DNA from 2 places in the Paludibacterium flexuosum genome. Region 2 is predicted to be linked to the other one. Evidence: predicted binding sites of a transcription regulator. Region 2 holds the regulator's gene; the other holds the start of a gene.
The links. The regulator FNR, encoded in region 2, switches genes on or off when oxygen is low (the NO sensors DNR and NnrR bind a similar motif). The targets are predictions, from matches to a motif close to TTGATNNNNATCAA.
Positions count from the first base shown of each region.

Region 1: the regulator FNR is predicted to act here: its motif matches at 5,959-5,972, upstream of AACH39_RS14010 (nitronate monooxygenase family protein).

Region 1 covers NZ_AP029060.1:2,928,030-2,939,404, reverse strand. The annotation lists gene AACH39_RS14040 (U32 family peptidase) at 2-922, shown strand; gene AACH39_RS14035 (SCP2 sterol-binding domain-containing protein) at 909-1,343, shown strand; gene AACH39_RS14030 (FAD-binding oxidoreductase) at 1,376-2,662, opposite strand; gene AACH39_RS14025 (LysR family transcriptional regulator) at 2,919-3,887, opposite strand; gene AACH39_RS14020 (LuxR family transcriptional regulator) at 4,383-5,180, shown strand; gene AACH39_RS14015 (acyl-homoserine-lactone synthase) at 5,101-5,757, opposite strand; gene AACH39_RS14010 (nitronate monooxygenase family protein) at 6,049-7,230, shown strand; gene AACH39_RS14005 (aldehyde dehydrogenase family protein) at 7,327-8,682, shown strand; gene AACH39_RS14000 (DUF485 domain-containing protein) at 8,687-8,884, shown strand; gene AACH39_RS13995 (sodium/solute symporter) at 8,881-10,359, shown strand; gene AACH39_RS13990 (FAD-binding oxidoreductase) at 10,367-11,375, shown strand, end outside.
Region 2 covers NZ_AP029060.1:1,696,868-1,708,242, forward strand. The annotation lists gene fdx (ISC system 2Fe-2S type ferredoxin) at 1-133, shown strand, start outside; gene iscX (Fe-S cluster assembly protein IscX) at 145-342, shown strand; gene AACH39_RS08010 (glutathione S-transferase family protein) at 471-1,106, shown strand; gene udk (uridine kinase) at 1,149-1,763, shown strand; gene AACH39_RS08020 (hypothetical protein) at 1,816-1,941, opposite strand; gene hemN (oxygen-independent coproporphyrinogen III oxidase) at 1,945-3,351, opposite strand; gene fnr (fumarate/nitrate reduction transcriptional regulator Fnr) at 3,461-4,210, shown strand; gene AACH39_RS08035 (DUF1853 family protein) at 4,238-5,149, opposite strand; gene AACH39_RS08040 (RNA methyltransferase) at 5,127-5,891, opposite strand; gene AACH39_RS08045 (inositol monophosphatase family protein) at 6,033-6,821, shown strand; gene AACH39_RS08050 (DHA2 family efflux MFS transporter permease subunit) at 6,883-8,376, opposite strand; gene AACH39_RS08055 (MarR family transcriptional regulator) at 8,404-8,871, opposite strand; gene AACH39_RS08060 (porin) at 9,134-10,297, shown strand; gene mutS (DNA mismatch repair protein MutS) at 10,467-11,375, shown strand, end outside.

The sequences.
Region 1 (11,375 bases), 1.2 Mb from region 2:
CATGAACAATCAAGCAATGCAACTGACCCTCGGCCCGATCCTGTTCTTCTGGCCGCGCGATACCGTCATGTCGTTTTATGCCGAAGCGGCACAATGGCCGGTCGATACCATTTATCTGGGTGAAGTCGTGTGCAGCCGCCGCCAGCAACTGCGCTCGGACGACTGGATTGGCCTGGCACAAGACCTGCAGGCTGCCGGCAAGCGCTGTGTGCTGTCCTGCCTGGCCCTGATCGAAAGCGAATCTGATCTCAAACGGGTGCGCAAGCTGGTCGAACAAGGCGACCTGGCCATCGAGGCCAATGACATGGGCGCAGCGCGACTGGCGCACCAGGCCGGACTGCCCTTCGTCGCCGGCCCGCACATGAACATCTACAACGCCGAGACGCTCGCACTCTATCACCGCCTCGGCGCCACCCGCTGGGTACCGCCGGTGGAAATGGACCGTGACACCCTGGCGGCCATTCTGGCCACACAGCCCGAAGTGGAAACCGAGCTGTTTGCCTGGGGCAAGCTGCCGCTGGCCTTGTCTTCGCGCTGCTTCACAGCCCGGCATTACAACCTGAAGAAAGACAGCTGCGAATTCCGCTGTCTGGAACACCCGCAGGGACTGACCCTCGCCACCCGCGAAAGCCAGGACTTCCTGACGATCAATGGCATTCAGACCATGTCTGCCGGTTGTCAGTCGCTCTGGCCGTATCTGGACGATATCCGCAGCATCGGCGTTGATGCCGTGCGACTAAGCCCTCAGGCGGAGGGCTGCGCCGAGCTGGTGACCCATGTGGCTGCCCTGCTGCAAGGCGCCCCCGCCGACACCGCCCTGCTGACGCAAGCGGCATCGCAGGCCGGGGGAATACGTGTCGATGGCTACTGGCGAGGCACCGCCGGGATTGCCCAGCAAGGAGAAGCTCATGCATGTGCCTGATTTCGTCCTGCCCAGCCGACTGGGCAAACTGCTGACCCGGCTGCCGGCCACGCCGCCGGCCTTTGTCCTGGCGGCCGGTCTGAACCAGCTGGTCAAGCGCGGGGTACTGCCCGCCGACATGAGTCTGCTGGCCGGACGCCGCTTTGAGGTCCAGGTACTGGATGCCGGCATCAGCCTGCGCTTTTGTGCCGATGAGCAAGGCTTCAAGGTCGACAAGTCCGGCGAGGCCGCAGATCTGCGCTTTGCTGCCAATGCCGCCGACTTTGCCCGCATGATGCTGCGCGAAGAAGACCCGGACACCTTGTTCTTCAATCGCAAACTGGTGATTGAAGGCGATACCGAGCTGGGACTGATCGTCAAAAACCTGCTCGACAGTGTCGACTGGAGCAGTACCCCGCTCGGCCGCTTCATGGCCGCCTGAGTCTCGGCAGGGCCCTGGCCCTGCCCGGACGGTCAAATCCCCAGACGGTCGCGCCAGCCGTAATACCAGGCCCCCAGTGTCAGCATCGGCACGCGCAACAGGCGTCCTCCCGGGAAGTTGTGATGAGGCAGCGCGGCAAAGGCATCCAGTCGCTGACTTTGCCCCTGTATCGCCTCGGCCAGCAGACACCCAGCCAGATGGGTGTAGGTCACGCCGTGTCCGCTGCACCCCTGTGAGAAATAAAGATTACTGCCCAGGCGACCGGCTTGCGGCAGACGCGACAGGGTCAGCAGGAAATTGCCGGTCCAGCTATAAGCGATGCGCACATCGGACAGATGCGGGAAGGTCTTGCTCAAATTGTGCCGGATCTGTGCCTCAATGCGCGCACTGTCCCTGGCCCCGTAGACCGTGCCGCCACCATACAGCAGGCGCCGGTCCGCACTGAGCCGGAAGTAGTCCAGCATGAAGTTGCAATCCTCCACACAGTGATCGGTGGGCAACAGGCGCGCGGCCTCAGCCGCCGACAAAGGCTCGGTGGCAATGACCTGGGTACCGCAGGGCAGGCTTTTTTCCGCCAGGGCCGGAATCAGATCTCCCAGATAGGCATTGCCGGCCACAATGACAAAGCGGGCCGTCACCTGCCCCCGGGCGGTATGCACGATCGCCGGATCACCCTGCTGCAGTCGCGTCACGGCACTTTGCTCAAAAATCCGCCCACCGAGTGACTCGAACGCCGCCGCCTCGCCCAGCGCCAGATTCAGCGGATGGAGATGCCCACCCCAGTCATCCAGCAGACCGCCGACATAACGCTCACTGCCGATATGCTCGCGAATGCCGTCAGCCTGCAACAAATGCAGTCCGCGATGACCATAGCGCTCCCACAGCGCCTTCTTGGCAGCCAGCTCATCCAGCTGCTTGCTGGTCAGCGCGGCAAAAATATTGCCCGGTTTCAGATCACACTGAATGTTGTAGCGCGCCACCCGCTCGCGAATGATGCGCCCGCCCTCAAAAGCCATCGCTCCCAGTGCCTGGGCCTGGGCCCGGCCATAGCGGCGCTCGATCACATCCAGATCGCGGCTGTAGCTGTTGACGATCTGCCCTCCGTTGCGTCCGGAGGCACCATAACCAACCCGCGCAGCCTCGAGCACAATGACACGGTAACCGGCCTCAGCCAGTGCCAGCCCGGCCGACAGGCCGGTATAGCCTGCCCCAATGATGCAGACATCCGCCTGCTCGCTCCCCTGCAACTCGGCACGAGCAGGTGACGGATTGGCCGAGGCAGCGTAGTAAGAAGCCGGATGGTTGACGGCTGAGCGCATAAGAAGTCCCCTGTGGCGGCGATTAAAATATTATCCTCATGTTTAATATGTTTAACGCATGACACGCCATCTGCCCAGCGGCATCGCCTTCAGAAGGGAAAAGTGAGTACAAAATCTGACAGTGTCAAACAGGAGAAGGGATCAAAAACAAGGGGTCAGGTCTTGTATTTTGCATCCGGATGCAAAATACAAGACCTGACCCCGTCGGTACTGCAGTATCGGAGGTCGGGCGCGCCGCGCCCTCAGTGCCCGCGAATCACAGGTCGACCTGCTGGCGCAGGGCCGAACGCTTGGCCGTCAGGTCCAGTCCGGGCAGATCGGCAATGATGTCCGGATGATCCGCCAGTTTCTCCACGACGAAATCGACAAAGACCCGCGTGCGCGGGGCAATGTGATCGCGGTGCGGGAAACAGATATAGATCGAGCGCTCCAGTGAGACCATGTCGGTCAAAACGGCTTCCAGTTCGCCGGTGCGGATGTAATGCACCACCTCATGACCCGGCAGTTGCGCCACACCCATACCGAGGCGGGCCAGTTCGCATACGGCCTCCATCTCATTCAGGGTATAGGTACCGGTGACTTCCAGCGGGATGCGCTCGCCGGAGCGATCAAACTCCCACTTGAACAGCCGTCCCGACGTCGGGAACTGGAAGTTGATGCAGTCGTGATTGGCGAGATCTTCCGGCTTTTCAGGGCGACCGAATCGCTTCCAGTAGGAAGGCGAGGCTACGACATAGAGCGGCATCTGCGCCAGGTTGCGCGCCACCATGCGCGAGTCAGGCATCATGCCGGTACGTACGCCGACATCGTAACCGTCTTCGACCAGATCGCTGAAGTTATCGTCCAGACCGAAAAACACCTTGATCTTCGGATACAGATCGCAGAACTCTTCCATCAGCGGCAGGATGAAGCGACGGCCAAACGAATTGGGCATGCTGACACGCAGGTGTCCGGCCGGCTCATCACGGCTCGCCTTGAGCTGGTTGATCGCCGAGTCCAGATTGTTGACCGGGCCGCGACATTGCGCATAAAAGCGCCGGCCATCTTCGGTCAGGGTCAGTTGACGCGTGGTGCGGTTAAACAGCCGGACTTCCAGCTCCTGCTCCAGTCGGGCGATGCTCTGACTGATGGCGGCCGGCGACACGCCCAGCTTGCGGGCGGCGTCGGAAAAGCTGCCGTTTTCGGCAGTGGTCATGAAGACCATTAGGGCTTTCAGGGTATCCATAACTCAGCGATGGTCCGTGTTTCAGCAAAGCCCCTGACATGCGACGTCGATCGCATGACATAAGCATTGCCAAAGTCATTATTAAATGTATATTCTTAAAAAAGGTTACACCAATATTTGTAGTTATTAAAGTAAAAAGTTAATAGCAAAAATACGTAGTTTCTGACAATTTTCCCGCATTTTGGCTTGCAACTGCAGGGATGCCAGCGCCCTCGGCATGCATCGGAAATAAATGTCGAAGACATGAAGCTTGCCAGATCTGCTTGCCATATGAATTCAGCCAGTCTCGCTTACCCCACGACGCACCTGCCCGGGCGGCCAGCCCGATCCTGCCTCTGCGGCCAGCAGCCAAGGCAAAGCAATCGTGTTAGCCAAGGCCAAAACTGGTCTAAAAGCCGGGAGAATCATCGTCTTAGGCGACCGATAGACCCTGCGTCCGACAGACGGCTCTGCTATGATTTTTGAACATACTCATTACCAGTGCTTACACCGCCCATGACATCTGTTCATACACTCAATACCAGACCGTTGCCTGCAGATCTGCCGGCTTCCCGGCAATGGATGCTACTGGAGTGGATTCATGCTCTTGGACACATCGAGGAAGAGCAGGGCCTGAAGGATTTCCTCGACCGACTGCAAAGTCAGCTGCCGGCGGAACACATGGTGCTGGCCCTGGGCAGACTGAATGCCCAGCAGCACATGCAGAAAGTCGAAAAACTGATTGATGTCAGCTACCCGCTGGGCTGGCTGGACCATTACATGCAGGAGAACCTCGCCAGCTGCGACCCCATCCTGCACAACCCGATGGGCAGCAATCCGATCTTCTGGCAGGACTCCTTTTCCAGCGCGCGCAGCCCGCTGGCCAAGCGCTTCATCGCCGAAGCCGCCTCGGTCGGTCTTGGCACCGGCGTCACCTTCAGCGCCGCCTCCACCCGGCAGAACATGGCCTGCGTGATCTCGGTGACCGGCGAGGACATTACCCGCGATACCCAGCTGATCGAGATGCTCAACTGCCTGGTGCCCCATCTGCACCAGGCCATGAGCCGAGTCACCGACCTGGCGCCGATGTCTGCCTCGGCGATGCTGCTGTCCAATCGCGAGTACGACATCTTCCACTGGATGAGCCGGGGCAAGACCAACTGGGAAATCGCGACCATCCTGGATATCAGCGAGCGCACGGTCAAATTTCATGTCGCCAACATTATCCGCAAGCTCAATGCCAATAACCGGACACATGCGATTGTGCTGGGGCTGCAGCAGGGGATTCGACCGCCTGTCGCAGCCAACGGATGAACGCCGGCTCGGCGGCCTGCCAGTCGAAATAGGCCGCTTGCGACACCACCCCGCCATCAAGCGGCCGCGCCGGGCCGATGGGCCGGATGGGAAAGCCCAGCCGGTCCAGACGCCGGTAAAATGCCGGCTCGACCACAAAGTACATCCAGCGCACCTGGTGTAGCTCGGCCCAGCGGAACAGACAGTAGTAAAGCAGCATGGCGGCGGGCTCAATGCGCCGGCCCTGCGCATCCGTCTCCACGGCAAAACGGGTAATCTCGGCGCTGGCGGCACCTTTGTGCAGACACCAGCCGTCAGGCAGCAGCGCCGAGAATTCCTTTTCCAGCATGAAAGGCTGATGCCCCGGGGTCATGCGTACCGACCCCACCACCCGTTGCTGGATGAACACGCCGAGATTGTCAGAAAAATCATCGTATTCATCCCGATCCAGACCATCCACCGACAAAGGCACCCAGCGCAGCTGCTCGCGGAAAATCCGGTGCCGGAACCGCAACAACTCGGTTTCCTTGCGCCCGCCACGCACCCGCTCCAGACGAAAACCCTCGCGGGAAGCCAATACGGTCATGCTGTTCATCATGTCCTCTCTCCTGTCGGTGATTGCAGAAAGCCGCACTGTAAGAGAGGGGAAAAAATCTGATAATCTGTCCTTTAGGACAGCCATATACGGGCATCTTTTTCAGAAAAAACACGTTATCATCAAGGATTTAGCCAATACCCTACTTCCTTCCTCTGGAACGAAGCCAAAGGTTCCCTGCCCGCCCGTTTTCCCAACTTCTCCTTGAGATTCATCAATTTGACACGGCAGAAATACCGACGTGCCGGAATTTTCCTGTAAACTAGTGTTTTTGCTCGACACAGGGTCATCCCTATGAAACATGCTTTCCCCCCCCTCGTCATCCGCGGTCGCTCCTTGCTGCCTATCGTTCAGGGCGGCATGGGCGTCGGCATCTCCGCGCAGCGGCTTGCCGGCAGCGTGGCACATGAGGGCGGTGTCGGCACGGTCGCCAGTGTCGACCTGCGCCATCTGCACGAAGACCTGATGGCACGTTCGGCCACGGCCCAGGGCCAGGCCGAACTGGATGCACTGAACCTCATCGCGCTGGATCGCGAGGTCAAAGGCGCGCTGAGCCGCTCGGAAGGTCATGGCATGGTGGCGGTCAACGTCATGAAGGCCGTGGATTCGCACGCCGCCTATGTTCGCCAGGCCTGCGAGTCGGGCGCCCATGCCGTGGTGATGGGGGCCGGTCTGCCGCTGGACCTGCCGGAAATGACAGCCGATCACCCGGACGTCGCCCTGATTCCGATCCTGTCCGAATCGCGCGGCATCAGCATCGTGCTCAAGCGCTGGATGAAAAAGAACTGCCTGCCGGACGCCATCGTGATCGAACATCCGAAACATGCCGGTGGTCACCTGGGCGCGGCCCAGATCCAGGATCTCGGCCAGGAGCGTTTCGATTTCCGCCGTGTACTGGAAGAAACCTTCGAAACCTTCCGTTCACTGGGGCTGGAGCGCGAGAAGATTCCGCTGATCGTTGCCGGTGGCATCAACAGTTTTGACAAGGTACGCACCTTCATCTCCGAACTGGGCGCCACGGCCGTACAGGTCGGCACCGCCTTTGCCGTCACCCGTGAGGGGGATGCGCACGACAACTTCAAGCGCACCCTGGCCGAAGCCCGGCCGGAAGACATCGCCGAGTTCATGAGCGTGGCCGGCCTGCCGGCACGTGGCGTGCTGACGCCGTTCCTGAAGAGCTACCTGAACCGCGAAGCCAAGCTGCAGGCCAATGCCAAGGCCGATCCGCGCCGCTGCACCCAGGGCCTCAACTGCCTGTCGGTATGTGGTTTGCGCGATGGTCTGTCGAAGGTCGGGCAGTTCTGCATCGATCTCAAGCTGGCAGCCGCCTTCCGCGGCGAAGTCAGCAAGGGCCTGTTCTTCCGCGGCTCGGAACCGCTGCCATTCGGTTCCGCCATGCGCAGCGTGCGTGAAACCATCGATTACCTGCTGACCGGCACCATGCCGCAGGAACTGAATTTCAAGCCCGCTGTTTGAGCTTTTCCCGTCTCTGATCAAGCCTCGCTGCTGTCCGGCAGCGGGGCTTTTTGTTAAAGTGCTCTATTACTTCCAACTAATAAAGCCAATCTGGCTATGACAGCATTTACTTCCTGCAATCCGGCCACGGGCGAGGTGGTCTTTACCCGGGCCGCCTGGCCGCACGATCAACTTCCCGGCTGCCTGGCCCGACTGCGCCAGGCGCAGGCCGAATGGGCCCGGCTCGACATCGAGGAGCGTGCCGGGCGCATGATGCGCCTGGCGGATCAATTGATGCAGCACCGCCAGGCACTGGCCGACCTGGTCACCCTGGAGGTCGGCAAGCGCACCGCGGAATGCCTGGCCGAAATCGACAAATCGGAAAAGCTGATTCGCTATTACGCCAGTCTGGCGCCCAGCCTGCTGCAACCGCTGATGATTCCCACCAATGGCAGTCGCAGTGGTGTTGCTTTCGAACCGCTGGGCACCGTCCTGGCAGTGATGCCGTGGAATTATCCGATCTGGCAGGTACTGCGATTTGCCGTGCCGGCACTGATGGCCGGCAACGCCTGTCTGGTCAAACCGGCGCCCGTGGTACCGCAGTCCACCCAGTTGCTGCTGGACTGTGTCCATCAGGCCGGACTGGCCGTACTGGATATTGCCTGGATCGACCATGATCAGGTCGAGCAGGCCATCCGCCTGTCCGATGCGGTCGCCTTCACCGGTTCGACAGCCACCGGCCGACATCTGGCCTCACTGGCCGGCCGACATCTGAAGAAGACCGTCCTGGAGCTGGGCGGCAGCAACCCCTTCATCGTGCTGGCCGATGCCGATGTCGATGCGGCCGCGCGCGAAGCCGTACACTCGCGCTTCCGCGACGCCGGGCAGTCCTGTAATGCCGCCAAGCGCATGATCGTGGTACCCGAGGTGGCCGAACGCTTCATGACCACCTTTGTGGCCGAGGCGGCCGCCCTCCGGGCAGGCGCCCCCACCGACCCGGACACGACACTGTCGCCGCTGACCCGCAGCGATTTACGCGCCGGCCTGCACGCCCAGGTGCTGGATGCGCTGGCCAACGGCGCCACCTTGCGCCTGGGCGGCGAGATGCCGGCGGGGCCCGGCTTCTTCTACCCGGCCACGGTACTCGATCATGTCAATCCGGGCTGCCGGGTCTATCGTGAAGAGGTATTTGGTCCGGTCGCCAGCATTCTGCGCGCACGCGACGAACAGGATGCCGTCCGACTGGCGAATGACACCCCCTTTGGTCTGGGGGCGTCCATCTACAGCAACGATACGGCCCGGGCCTGGGAACTGGCACGTCAGCTGCAGGCGGGTAGTGTCTTCATCAATCGACACACCAGCTCCGACCTGCGTCTGCCGTTTGGTGGCGTCAAGGATTCCGGTTACGGTCGTGAATTGTCCGAATTCGGCCTGTACGAATTCGTCAACGTCAAAACCTATTGGCAAAAGTGAGTCCATGAAGTCATTGCTGTTACTGCTGCTCCTGCCAATCGCCGCCTTTTACGGGGCGATTGCCTTTTTTCCGGCGCTGCTGGCCATACCCTGCGGCCGCTTGCCGCTGTCCATGCTACTGGCACTGGGACTGATCTGGCTGGGTGTGATCGTGAGTCTGCTGTACGTGCGCCAGGCCAACCGGCGTGAGGATCGCACATGAATCTGGCCCAGTTCTGTGTTCTCCTGCTGTTGGTCATCAGCCTGTCGCTGACGCTCTGGGCCTCGCGGCGCACCCATACACGTGCCGAGTTTTATACCGCCGGCGGCCGGATCCGTGCCTGGCAGAATGGCCTCGCGCTGGCCGGCGACTACCTTTCTGCCGCCGCCTTTCTGGGCGCGGCAGGGCTGTTCATGAGCCAGGGCTACGACTCGCTGATCTATGCAGTCGGCACACTGGCCGGCTGGCCGCTGTTGTTGCTGCTGTTTGCGGAAAAACTGCGCGAGCGCGCCCGTTTCACCCTCGGTGATGTGCTGGCCGAGCGCTTTGGCGGCCGGCCGGTGCGAGCCATGGCCGCCTTCAGCACCTTGCTGATCGTGCTGTTCTATCTGGTGGTACAACTGGTCGGTGCCGGCAAGTTGCTCGGTCTGCTGTTCGGCCTGGCCTACCTGCCTGCCGTACTGACCGTGGCGGCCCTGACCATGCTCTATGTTGCACTCGGCGGCATGCTGGCCACTACCTGGGTACAGATCGTCAAAGCCTGCCTGCTGCTGGCCTGCGGGCTCACGCTGGCATTGGGCGTACTGATCAAGAGCGGGTTCAGTACCGACTGGCTGATCACGCAGGCAGAGGCCATCCACCCGGCAGGCCACGGCATCTGGCTGCCCAGCCAGGCTATGCACAACCCGTGGGAAGTCTTGTCGCTCGGTCTCGGGCTGGTACTCGGCCTGCTCGGACTGCCGCATGTGCTGATGCGCTTCTTTACCGTCCCCGATGCCCGCGCCGCACGTGCCTCGGCCTGCTGGGCGACCGCCATCGTCGCCTTGTTCTTTACCCTGAATGTGCTGATCGGCGTTGGCAGCATTGTCTTCGTCAGCAAGACCCCGGCCTTCCTTGATGCGCACGGCAAACTGCTCGGCGGCGGCAATATGGCCGTCTTGCACCTGGCACAGGCGCTGGGCGGTGCTGCGCTGCGTGACGTGGTGGCCGCCGTGGTGTTTGCCACCATCATGGCCGTGGTGGCCGGCCTGACCGTCGCCGGCTCCAGTGCGCTGAGCCACGACATTTACGGCGGCCTGCTGTGTCGCGGCAAACCGGATGAACGGCGTGAATTGCAGGTCTCGCGCGGCTCGGTGCTGCTGCTGGTCCTGTTGGCCGTGCTGCTGTCCTGCGGCTTCCAGAACCAGAACATTGCCATTCTGTTTGGCCTGGCCTTCGGCATGGCGGCCAGCGGCCCGTTCCCGATTCTGCTGTTGACCCTGTTCTGGCCCGGGCTGACGGCCCGCGGCGCGATTGCCGGCGGACTGGTCGGACTGCTCAGCGCCACCCTGCTGATCATTGCCGGCCCGGCAGTCTGGGTCGCAGTACTCGGCCATGCCCGCCCCTTGTTTCCGCTGGCCAGCCCGGCGCTGTGCTCGGTACCGCTGGCCTTCCTGACCGCCTGGCTGGTCTCGCGCCTGCCCGGCACCCCGGAGTGACTGTCTGATGCAAACTGCCGAATTCCTGACTGCGCTGAGCCAATTGATCGGCCCCAGCCATGTCCTGCAAGCCCCGATCGATATCGAGCCATTCTGCCTGGACCTGCGCCAGCGCTATCATGGCCGGCCTCTGGCAGTGGCCTTGCCCGGCAGCCGGCAAGAGGTGGCGGCACTGGTCCGTCTGGCCAGCCAGGCCGGCATCGCCCTGCTGCCGCAAGGGGGCAATACCTCCACCTGCGGCGCCGCCACACCGGATGACAGCGGTCGGACACTGGTAGTGGGGCTGCGCCGGCTGGATCGGGTGATTGAGGTGGACGCCGCCAACAACAGCATGACCCTGGAAGCCGGTGTCACGCTGGCGCGCGCCCAGCAGATCGCCGCCGAAGCTGATCGGCTGTTTCCGCTGTCTCTGGCCAGTGAAGGCAGTTGTCAGATCGGCGGCAATCTGGCGACCAATGCCGGCGGGCTAGCGGTCTTGCGTTACGGCACCATGCGCGATCTGGCACTGGGGCTGGAAGTCGTGTTGCCGGATGGCCGGGTACTCAACCAGCTCTCCGGCCTGCGCAAGGACACCAGCGGTCTGGATCTCAAGCAACTGTTCATCGGCTCGGAAGGCCAGCTGGGTCTGATCACCGCGGCCACGCTCAAAGTTTTCCCCATGCCCCGCGCTCGGGCGACGGCCATGGTGGGCGTCGCCGATGCCCAGACCGCCATCGACTGGCTGGCGGCCTTGCGCGACCGTTTTGCCGACAGGCTGACCACCTTTGAAATGATGTCCGGCGACTGCATGGCGCTGTTGCAGCAGTACCAGGGCGACAAGGTGCCATTCATCGCACCGTGGACCCTGCTGATCGAACTCTCCGACAGCGAGGGGCAGCAGGCGCTGGAAGATCAGCTGGTGCAATGGCTGTCTGAACGGGACATGCTGGATGGGGTAATTGCCCAGAGCGAAACCGAGCGTCTGGCGCTGTGGCAGCTACGTGAAGACATGTCGGAAACCCAGAAACGGCGCGGCC
Region 2 (11,375 bases):
AGACGACCTGCTGGATCGTGCCTGGGGACTGGAAGCCACGTCGCGCCTGTCCTGCCAGGCGGTGATCGGTCAGGACGACCTGACCGTCGAAATTCCGCGCTACACCATCAACCACGCACGCGAGAACCACTGAGGAGGCCGATCATGAAATGGAGCGACATTTACGATATTGCCGCCGAGCTGGCGGACAGCATGCCGGATACCGACCCGCGTCATATCCGCTTCACTGACCTGCACAACTGGGTCGTCTCCCTGCCGGGGTTTGACGACGACCACGGCCGTGGCGGCGAAAAGGTGCTGGAGGCCATTCAGCAGGCCTGGATCGACGAAGTCGGCGCCTGAGCCCCTCCCGCCCCGCACCACCGTCTTGCACCACAGGACGGTGGTATTTTTTTGTCATGAGCAATCTAACCATCCCATGCACTTCTGCCGCGTTGTAAGATGAATCACCCCCATTCCCGGAGTGGCTCATGTTTACTTTGCTGATCGGCAACAAAAACCTGTCTTCCTGGTCCCTGCGCCCCTGGCTGGTACTGAAGATGCTCGACGAGCCCTTCGAAGAGCAGAAGATAGATTTGCGAGCGGCCGATGCAGCAGAACAAATCCGGGTATTCAACCCGGCCGGCAAGGTCCCGCTGTTGTACGACCGCAACTTGCGGATCGGCGACTCACTGGCCATTTGCGAATACCTGGCGGAGTGCTTTCCTCATGCCCGCCTGTGGCCACAAGGCAGTGCCGAACGGGCTCAGGCACGCTCGGTGGTGGCCGAGATGCACAGCGGCTTCCCCACCCTGCGTCAGGCAATGCCATTTGATATTTGCGGGCGCCACGCCACCCCGCCGCTGACCGCGGAACTGCAACGCGACATCCACCGCGTGCTCGAGATCTGGCAAAGTCTGCGCCAGCAACATGAAGCCGTTGGCCCCTTCCTGTTCGGCCACTTCACCCTGGCGGATGCCTTCTTTGCGCCGGTCGTCACCCGCTTCGTCAGCTATGATTATGTCTTGACCGGTCTGGCCGAACAGTACGCCGAACACATGCTGTCTCTGCCGGCCATGCAGCAATGGATTCGCGAGGCCGAGGCAGAAACAGCACTGGCGCGCTGATTACCTTTTCATTAAAATATCGGCCTTTTCCGACAGCACATCATGACCACACCTTTCATCATCGGCATCGCCGGCGGCAGCGGCAGCGGCAAGACCACCGTAACTCGCCAACTGGTCGAAACCATCGGCACCGACAAGGCAGCGGTCATCATCCAGGACAACTACTATCGTGATCAGAGTGCGCTGACCTTCGAGCAGCGGCTGCTGACCAACTACGACCATCCGCATGCCTTCGACTGGCCGCTGCTGATGTCGCACATCGATGACCTGCGCAACGGCGTGCCGATCGACATGCCGATTTATGATTTCTCGATCCACACCCGAAGCCATGAAACCCGTACCGTCGTGCCGGCACCGGTGATTCTGATCGAAGGCTTCTACTCTCTGTACGATGCGGCGCTGCGCGACATGATGTCGCTGAAAATCTTTGTCGACACCGACCCGGATGTGCGTTTCATCCGCCGGCTGCAGCGCGACATCGTCGAACGTGCCCGCTCGATGCAGCACGTCATCGATCAGTACATGTCGACGGTGCGACCGATGCATAACCAGTTCATCGAGCCGACCAAGCGCTTTGCCGACGTGATCCTGCCGCATGGCAGCAATGACCCGGCCATCGACATGATCATCGCCCGCATCGAAAGCCTGGTGGTGTAACACACGCCCATGGCCGTATGCATGCAAAAAAAGCCGGCATCCGCCGGCTTTTTCATTTGCTGCGTGGTCGCTGCTGCCACAGCCAGGCGAACGGCCAGCCCAGTAGTCGCAGGCCAAACCACAGGCCGTAGGCGACAGCCACCAGGGCCAGCAGTACCCCGTTAAGCAGACGGGACACCGCTCAGATCACCTTGGAGTAACGGGCCTTGGTCTGGCGCTCGCGCAGATGGCGATCGAACAGCATGGCCACATTGCGGATCAGGAATCGCCCCTTCGGTTCAACGGTCAGGAAGTCGCCGTCAAAATGCAGCAGGCCCATCTGCTGCATCTCGCGCAGCTTCGGGATCTCTTCCGCAAAGTAATGGGCGAAATTGATATTGAAGATTTCCTCGATGGCCTCGAACGACAAAGAGAAACGGCACATCAGCGCCTGGATGATCGAGCGGCGCAGAATGTCGTCACTGTCCAGCACCAGTCCACGCATCACCGGCAGGCGGCCGGCGTCCAGCGCCGCATAGTAGGCATCCAGCTCTTTCTCGTTCTGGCTATAGCAAGGTCCCACCTTGCCGATCGAGGACACCCCGAAGGCCAGCATGTCGCAGTCGGCGTAGGTGGAATAGCCCTGAAAATTGCGCTGCAGACGCCCCTGACGCAAGGCAACCGCCAGGTCATCATCGGGCTTGGCGAAGTGATCCATGCCGATGAACACATAGCCCGCCTCGGTCAGTTGACGCACCGAGTGTTGTAAAATATCCAATTTCACTGAAGACGACGGCAGGTCGGCTTCGTCGATACGCCGTTGCGGCATGAACAGCGTTGGCAAGTGGGCGTAATTGTATAGCGCAATGCGGTCCGGACTGATGGCGATGACCTGCTCAATGGTCCGCGCCACGGAGCTTTGCGTCTGAAACGGCAGCCCGTAGATCAGGTCGATACTGACCGATTTGAAACCTGCCTCGCGCGCCGCCTGAATCACTTCCAGTGTCTCGTCCAGGCTCTGCACCCGGTTGACGGCCTCCTGCACGCGCGGTTCCAGATCCTGCACCCCGACACTGATGCGGTTGAAACCGAATGACGCCAGTTTGAAGATCGTCTCGCGCCCCACCTTGCGCGGATCAATCTCGATGGAATATTCACCTTCCGGCAAAAAGTCGAAATGCCCGCGCAGGATATTCATCAGTCGTTCGAGTTGCGCATCCGACAAGAAGGTCGGCGTACCGCCACCAAAATGCAACTGAATGACTTTTTCTCGCTCACCGACGGCATTTGCCACCATTTCTACCTCTTTTTCCAGGTAGTCGAGGTAGATATCTGCCTTGCTCTTGTCCTTGGTGATGATCTTGTTACAGGCACAGTAATAGCAAACAGTATTGCAAAATGGTAAATGAGCATATAATGATACAGCTTTACTATTCGCCCCGATGCGACGCTGTTTGAGCCAATGACGATAATCGGCCTCGCCGAAATCCGCATGAAAGCGGTCTGCAGTCGGGTATGAGGTGTATCTCGGGCCGGAGCCTTCCAGCCGTTCGATCAGTTGTCGATCGAACTCGAAATGCTCCGGAGAAAACGAATGGATGGTGGTCATGTCGGTATTTGATGGAAAAACCGGTGGTGGGCTGGTAAATTTGCGGAAAACATTTGAATTCCGCTTTGACAAGAGTCAAGGTTCAATTAAAGGTTGCTCAAAAAACGGCATGACTGACCAGACCACCATCCAATTGCATGCGCTCAAGCTCTCCTGCTCCAACTGCAGCTTGCGCGAACTCTGCCTGCCCGTCGGACTGAATCGCGAAGAGATGACGCAGCTTGATGCCGTCATCCGCCAGAGCCGTCGCATCAAACGGGGCGAGTATCTGTTCCGCAGCGGCGAGGGCTTCAAGTCGCTGTTCGCCGTGCGCACCGGCTTCTTCAAGACCTGCGTCTCCAGCCAGGATGGCCGCGAGCAGGTCACGGGCTTCCTGATGTCCGGCGAGCTGATGGGGCTGGATGGCGTGTCTTCCAACATCCATGGCTGCGATGCCATCGCCCTGGAAGACAGCGAAGTCTGCGAACTGCCGTTCAATCGAATCGAGAGCCTTGGTCGCGACATCCCCAGCCTGCAGCACCATTTCTTCCGCCTGATGAGCCGCGAGATTGTCCGCGATCAGAACGTCATGTTGCTTCTTGGCAACATGAAGGCAGAAGAGCGTCTGGCCGCGTTCCTGCTCAACCTGTCCCAGCGTCTGGCCATCCGTGGCTTCGCCGCCAATGACTTCATCCTGCGCATGAGCCGCGAGGAAATCGGCAGCTTCCTCGGCCTGAAACTGGAAACCGTCAGCCGCACGCTGTCGAAGTTCCAGCAACAGGGCTGGATCAGCGTCGATCACAAGCACATTCAGCTGGTGAAACCGGAAGAACTCAAGCAACTGATCGCCGGCTGCATCCACTCCAACAACGCGGAGTAACTTGCCAGTCCCGACAACGGGCGCCGCTCAGCAGGCGCCCGTTGGCATTTGCTGCTGCAGCTGCACCAGCCGCCCGGCATCCGGCCAGCGCGACGGCAGAACAAAGCCGCGCCGCAATTCGCGCCATCCCCCCTCCTCTGCCACCATTTCCGCCACCATTTGAGGCGCCTCGGCTTGTGTCATCTGCACACGCAGGGCCTGTGCCGACCCCACCTCGCCGCTGGCGGCCAGCGCCGGCGACAGCCAGCGCATGCGCGGCAGCCACAGCCAGCGACTGGAGGCGTCGCGACAGGGCCAGGGCTGTTCGCAGTCAGCCATCCAGCCTTGCCATTGGGTTGCCGGCGCGAATGCCGCCTCGTCAGGCGCCTGACGGTAAAAAAAGCAGCCACGCACCAGTGCCCCGGTGCGCGGTGCCTCAAACCCCGGCGGCAGGACTTGTCGGGCCAGCGCATGGCGACTCAGCCTCAATTGCTGAGCCAGCTTGTCCTGTTTCAGCAGCCAGGCATCGCGCAGACTGGGGCCCACCAGGCCTGACGCCCCCTTTCCGCACTGCAGATAGAATTTGCTGCAGGTTTCCAGATGCCAGGGCTGGCCATCAATACGCAGCAGGAAGTCGAACTCACCCAGCGTCAGCCCTTTGTCGCGCAGCACCAGATTGTGCGCAACCAGCTCGATATGGGGGGAATGGTCAAACCAGAAAGCCAGCAGTTGCTCGGCATAGTGGCCAAGCCGCCTGACGGGACGAGCCGCCAGCCAGCGGCGCAGTGGCGCCGGATCGTTGTCCAGCATCGCCAGGCGCCTCATCCCGTCGGCCCCCAGCAGCAGCGCATCGGGCAGGTCGTCTGGCGTGAGCCAGGGTGCGCGGCCGGTCAGCAGACAGGCCAGATCACGCACCGCAGGCTGGCGCCAGGGCAGCTCAGGACTTGTCGGGAGGAACATGCCCGTCAGCCGCACGCATCACCTGCTTGAAGAAGCCGCGCAGGATGTCGACCTCTTCGCGCAGAACGCCGGCCCGATGGAACAGGGTGCGCATGCGGCGCATCAGCCGTTCGCCATTGCGGCGCTCGTAGTAGCCGATATGTGCCATGGTCTGATCCAGATGGGCGCACATGCCTTCCACCTCGTCAGCGGTCGCGGCCAGGCCGCTCGGCTTGAGATAATCGACGCCGACACCCACGTGGCTGAACAGCTCGTAGGTCATCACCTGCACCGCCATGGCCAGATTGAGGGAAAAATAATCCGGATTGCCCGGAATGGTCACCAGGCGATTGCACAGCTCGACCTCTTCGATCGACAGCCCGAAGGTCTCGTTACCGAACACCAGGGCCACCTGCTCGCCGGCCTGTGCCCGCCCCAGAAGCTCGGGCGTCAGCTCGCGCGGCACGGCCAGCGGGGTGGTCAGCTCCCGACGGCGACTGGTCAGCGCCGCGGCAACCGTCACCCCATTCAGCGCCTCTGCCAGGGTATCGACCACTTGCGCCGACTGCAGCAGATCCACCGCTCCCGAGGCCAGCGCATCGGCCTCACCACTGGGAAAAGCTTTCGGTGACACCAGCCATAATTGCGACAAACCCATGGTTTTCATGGCCCGTGCCGCCGAGCCGATGTTGCCCGGATGACTCGGTCTGGCCAGCACAATTCGGATGTTTCTCAAAAAATCAGGGACTTCGGGTTTATTCATTGACCGTTTCACATTAAAATAGCGGACATAATTTTGAAATGCGGCCTTCACATGCGCCGCCTTTCCTGTTCCTTAACCCAGATGATACCAGTCGGCGGCCCGCCCATGCGCGAGCCGTCCCTGTCAGTTTAGAGGCTGTCCATGCACCCGATGCTCAATGTGGCCATCAAGGCCGCACGCCGCGCAGGCAATGTGATTCAACGCGCTTCCATGAATGTCGATACCATCCGTGTCGAACGCAAGAAGCACAACGACTTCGTTTCCGAGGTCGATCGCGCCGCGGAACAAACCATCATTGAAACCATTCTCGAGGCCTATCCGAAGCACGCCATCCTGGCGGAAGAATCGGGCGCCAAGGGTGTGGGACAAGCCGAATACGAATGGATCATCGACCCGATCGACGGCACCACCAACTTCATCCACGGCCATACCCAGTACGCGGTTTCCATCGCGCTGGCGCACAAGGGCCAGATTCAGCAGGGCGTGGTCTACGACCCGAACCGCAACGACCTGTTCACCGCCTCGCGTGGCGTGGGCGCCTTCCTCAATGACCGCCGCATCCGCGTCGGCAAGCGTACCAACCTCAATGAATGCGTCATCTCCACCGGCTTCCCGGTGGTGGATCAGTCTTATATCGACACCTATCTCGGCATGCTCAAGGACGTGATCGGCCGTACCGCCGGCGTACGTCGCGAAGGTGCCGCCGCCATCGACCTGTGCAATGTGGCCTGCGGTCGGGTGGACGGTTTCTGGGAGTTCAACCTCAAGCCGTGGGATATCGCGGCCGGCAGCCTGATCATCCAGGAGGCCGGTGGCATCGTCACCGACATGAAGGGCGAGCAGGAATGGTTCGAATCCGGTGATATCGTGGCAGCCAGCCCGAAGGTTCTGGCCCAACTGCTGCACATCCTGTCGCCGCACGTGAAGTAAGCCATACCGCCATGAAAAAAAGCGCCCACGGGCGCTTTTTTTCATGGCGCTCGGCGGCGGATCAATCCGCCACGATCTCTACCTTGTGCACCACCCCCTTGCGCTGACGCAGCATCAGCACCAGCGGCAGCATCAGCAGGAAGCTGAAGGTAATCAGCCAGTAAACATCGACAATCGCCACCATGTGCGCCTGGCGGTCCAGCTCGCTGGCCAGCATGCTGGCCGAGGTCTCATCCAGCACGGTGCGCCCGCTCAGATTCAGATATGACCACAGTGCCGGATTATTGATATTGAAATACCCAACCAGATGATTCCAGGCAGCCTGCGTGTCCCGGGTGTAGAAGGTAGTGATCACGGCAATCCCCACCGAGGAGCCGATGGTACGCAACAAGCTGAACAGACCTGCTGCCTCGGCGGTCAGCGCCGCCGGCAAGGTTGACAGGGCCAGCGTCGACAGCGGCACCCAGATCATCCCTAACCCGAAACCTTGCAGCAGTACCGGCCAGATAAACCAGGCCGTGCTGGTCTCCAGCGTGTAGTGCGTGCAGACCCAGGTACCACAGGCGCCGATCAGGATGCCGGTGCCGATCAGATAGCGGACGTCCACTTTCGACACCAGCCGGCCGATCATCATCATGCTGATCATGCTGGCAATGCCGCGTGGCGCCATGACCAGCCCGGTCGACAGGGTCGGGTAATGGAACAGGCCTTCCAGCATGATCGGCTGAATCACCATGGCGCCATACATGGCCAGCCCGAGTGCGGTGATCACGAAGCTGGAGGCCGCAAAATTGCCGTCGCGGAAAATATGCAGATCAAACAGCGGCTTCTGGCGCGAGAGCAGGCCTCGCAAACCAAAGCCGGCCATGCCGATCACACTGGCAAAGGTGGCCGCCACAATGGCCCGACTGGAAAACCAGTCCTCGGTATTCCCCCGGTCCAGCACGAATTGCAGCCCGCCAATGCCCAGGGTCAGCAGCAACAGGCCGAGCCAGTCCATGTCGCGCTGCCTGCGCGGCGTATCCGGCACCTGTCGGGCCAGCCACAGGGAGATCAGGCCAACCGGCACATTGATATAGAACGTCCAGCGCCAGTCGAGCACATCGGTCAACCAGCCCCCCAGCGTCGGGCCGCCAATCGGGCCGATCATGACCCCCATGCCCCAGATGGCCATCGCCCGGCCGCGCTCGGCCAACGGAAACGTATCCGCCATGATGGCCTGGGACAAGGGAACCAGTGCGGCGCCGAAGACCCCCTGCAGCAGGCGAAACAGCACAATTTGCGCCAGATTCTGCGCCACGCCGCACAGCATGGAGGCCAGCACGAAGCCGGCAATCGAATACAGCAGGTACCGACGCCGACCGAGGAGATCGGTCAGATAGCCGGTCAGCGGCATGAAGATCGCCGAGGCCACCAGATAGCTGGTCAAGACCCAGCTGATCTGATCAGCGGTCGTACCGAGATTGCCCTGCATCTGCGGCAGGGCCACATTGACAATCGTGGTATCGAGCGCCTGCATGATGGTGGCGGACATGACCGCCACAATGATCAACACCTGATTTGCCGGAGCCTGGCTCAAAACCTACTCCGGTGCACAATCCGACGCCGTGTGCGCCGCCAGCATGGCGGCAGCCAGCTGCTCCAGCTGCTCCAGCACCTCGATGGTTTGGGCCAGGGCCTCGGCAGGTACGCTGCCGAGCAATTCAGTTTTCATCTCGTCGGCAATCAGCGCCAGCTGCTGTCCTAGCGCGCTCCCCTGCCCGGTCAGCGACACCAGTTTGCTGCGCCGGTCATGCGGATCGGCCGTACGACTGACCAGTCCCTCGCTCTGCAAGGCATCCAGCAGCCGCACCAGCGAAGCCGGTTCGATACCGATGCGCTGGGCCAGATCACATTGCGCCAGCGGCTGACCGGCACGTAACAGTTTCAGCAGCACCTGCCAGCGCGCCTGAGACAGACCGAAAGGCCGGAACCGGGCATCGAGGGCACTGCGCCAGTTTTTCATCAGATGCACCAGGGCTTCGCTGAAGCGATCGTTTTGGGTCGGCATATCATTAGCAAACTAATTATGTTTAAGCTAATGATTCTAGCATGTCCGATCTGCCTCGGGCATGCCGCACTGTGGTCATATCACGACACATTCTTGCGACAGATCATGAAATTGTCGTTATTCATGATTTTGGCTCAATCCATTTATTGAGACATATAGCAATCAGACAATTCATGAAACTTCGGGCGCCATGCACCCTATCAATCTTAAACAGACTGTTTAAATTGTATGACTCCTTTTACTCACATTCAGGAGTCATACCATGCATCTACGCTGGATCCCCCTGCTGGCCTGCCCGCTGTCCGCCCCGCTCTGGGCCGATGTCACGCTGTATGGCGAACTGCACGGCAGCCTTGGCCGCCACACCCTGTCGCGGGGGCCGAACCAGAACCGGCTGGACAATGCCGGTACACATTTCGGCATCAAGGGCAGTGAGTCGCTGGGCAATGGATTGAAAACCCTCTGGCAGATCGAGCTGGAGGCCGAGCTGGATGGCAGCAAGGCCCCGTCTCCGGGACAGACCTTTGCCGGACTGAGCGATGCCTCGCTGGGCACCCTGCGCCTGGGACATCTGAACAGTGCGCTCAAGGGGCTGTACACGGTCAATCAGTGGCGCTCGGGCGGCAGCATTGCCCATCACCGTCATCAGGGGCATGAAGGCATGAGGAATTTCGGCGCCGATGCCCTCAAGGTCTTCACCAATCCGGGCAAACGGCTGAAAAACGCCATTGCCTATGACTCTCCGGTCGTGGCGGGCTTTCAAACCAGCCTCAGCTACGGCTTTGGCGAAAACGCCACGCGTGACAGCACAGGGCAGGCGGAGATCGAACGGCCGTCCGACATTTTTTCGCTGGGCCTGAGCTATGCCGCTCAGGGATGGTTTGCCGCCTATGCCTTTCAACGCGAAGCCAATCCCTGCAGTCTGCGCCGGACCGGGGACAAGAAAGAGTGTCGTCCCCAGGCGGGCGGCGAACTGGAGCCCGCTCATCTGCACTATTTCGAGGCCGGCTATCGCAATGACCAGTGGCTGCTGGCTCTGGCCTGGCAGCAGGCGCGGGGCTATGACTGGACCGATGGCTTTTCCGGCGACAGCCAGCATCCCCAGGGGACAACGGGGAGCATGAAGTCAGCCGCCGAGAGCCGGCTGCAAACCCGGCAGGCGGCACTCTCGCTGGCACACACCCGTGGCGCCATCACAGCAAAACTGACACTGGCACATGGCTGGGACCAGCGCACGAACGGAGAACGCCTGCCGCAGACCGGCTATCGTCAGTGGATCATCGGGGCCGATTACCAGCTCTCCAAACGCACGCAGGCCGGTATCGCTCATGGCCGGCTGATCTTCGCCCCCCAGGCGGGGGCCGCTGTGGCCGCACGTGCCACCACCCTGACCAGCACCAGCCTGAGTCTGAGCCACAAGTTCTGAGCGCCAGGGCAGCCCGGCATATAGCCCGGGCCGCCCGGCTGTGAGAAAATCCATCCGGATGCCGCCGAGACGCGGCGCCAATGAGGCGAGGTCCCACCCCTCGCCCTTTTCTTTTCATTCTGCCCGGCCTGTCGCCGGGCTCAGCCGCCAGGAATCAGGGTCACCACCAATGACAGACGCCGCAGCCAAACACACCCCTGTCATGCAGCAATACCTCGCCATCAAGCGCGAGCATCAGGACAAACTGGTGTTCTATCGCATGGGCGACTTCTACGAGCTGTTCTACGAAGACGCCGAAAAAGCCGCCCGCCTGCTGGATATCACGCTGACCACCCGCGGGGCCAGTGCCGGCAATCCGATCAAGATGGCCGGGGTGCCCTACCATGCCGCCGAGCAATATCTGGCCAAGCTGATTCGTCTCGGTGAATCGGTCGCGATTGCCGAACAGTTCGGCGACCCGGCCACCAGCAAGGGACCGGTCGAGCGACGCGTGGCACGCATTGTCACGCCCGGTACCGTCACGGATGCGGCCTTTCTCGATGAAAAGCGCGATGTCCTGGTGCTGGCCCTGCAAACCATCAAGGGAAAGCTGGGACTGGCCTGGCTGTCGCTGGCCAGCGGCGAGTTCAAGGTGATGGAGACCGCCAGCGAGGAGCTGGCGAGTGAGCTGGAACGGCTGCGCCCTTCCGAGCTGATCCTGCCCGATGACTGCGATCTGGCTTTGCTGCAGGAACTGAACCTGCCGAAGAAAAAACTGCCGGCCTGGCAGTTTGACCCGCAGTCCAGCCATCAGGCCCTGACGCGGCATTTCGGCACGCGCGACCTGTCGGGCTTTGGTGCCGAGGAGCTGAAAGTGGCCGTCGGCGCGGCCGGCGCCCTGCTGGAATACGTCAAGACCACCCAGGGTGCCAATCCGGCACACCTGATGTCGCTGGCGGTCGAGGACAGCCGCGAACTGATCCGCATGGATGCGGCGACCCGGCGCAATCTGGAGCTGACCGAAACCATCCGCGGCGAGCCCTCGCCGACGCTGTTTTCCCTGCTGGATCGCTGTGCCACCACCATGGGCAGCCGTCTG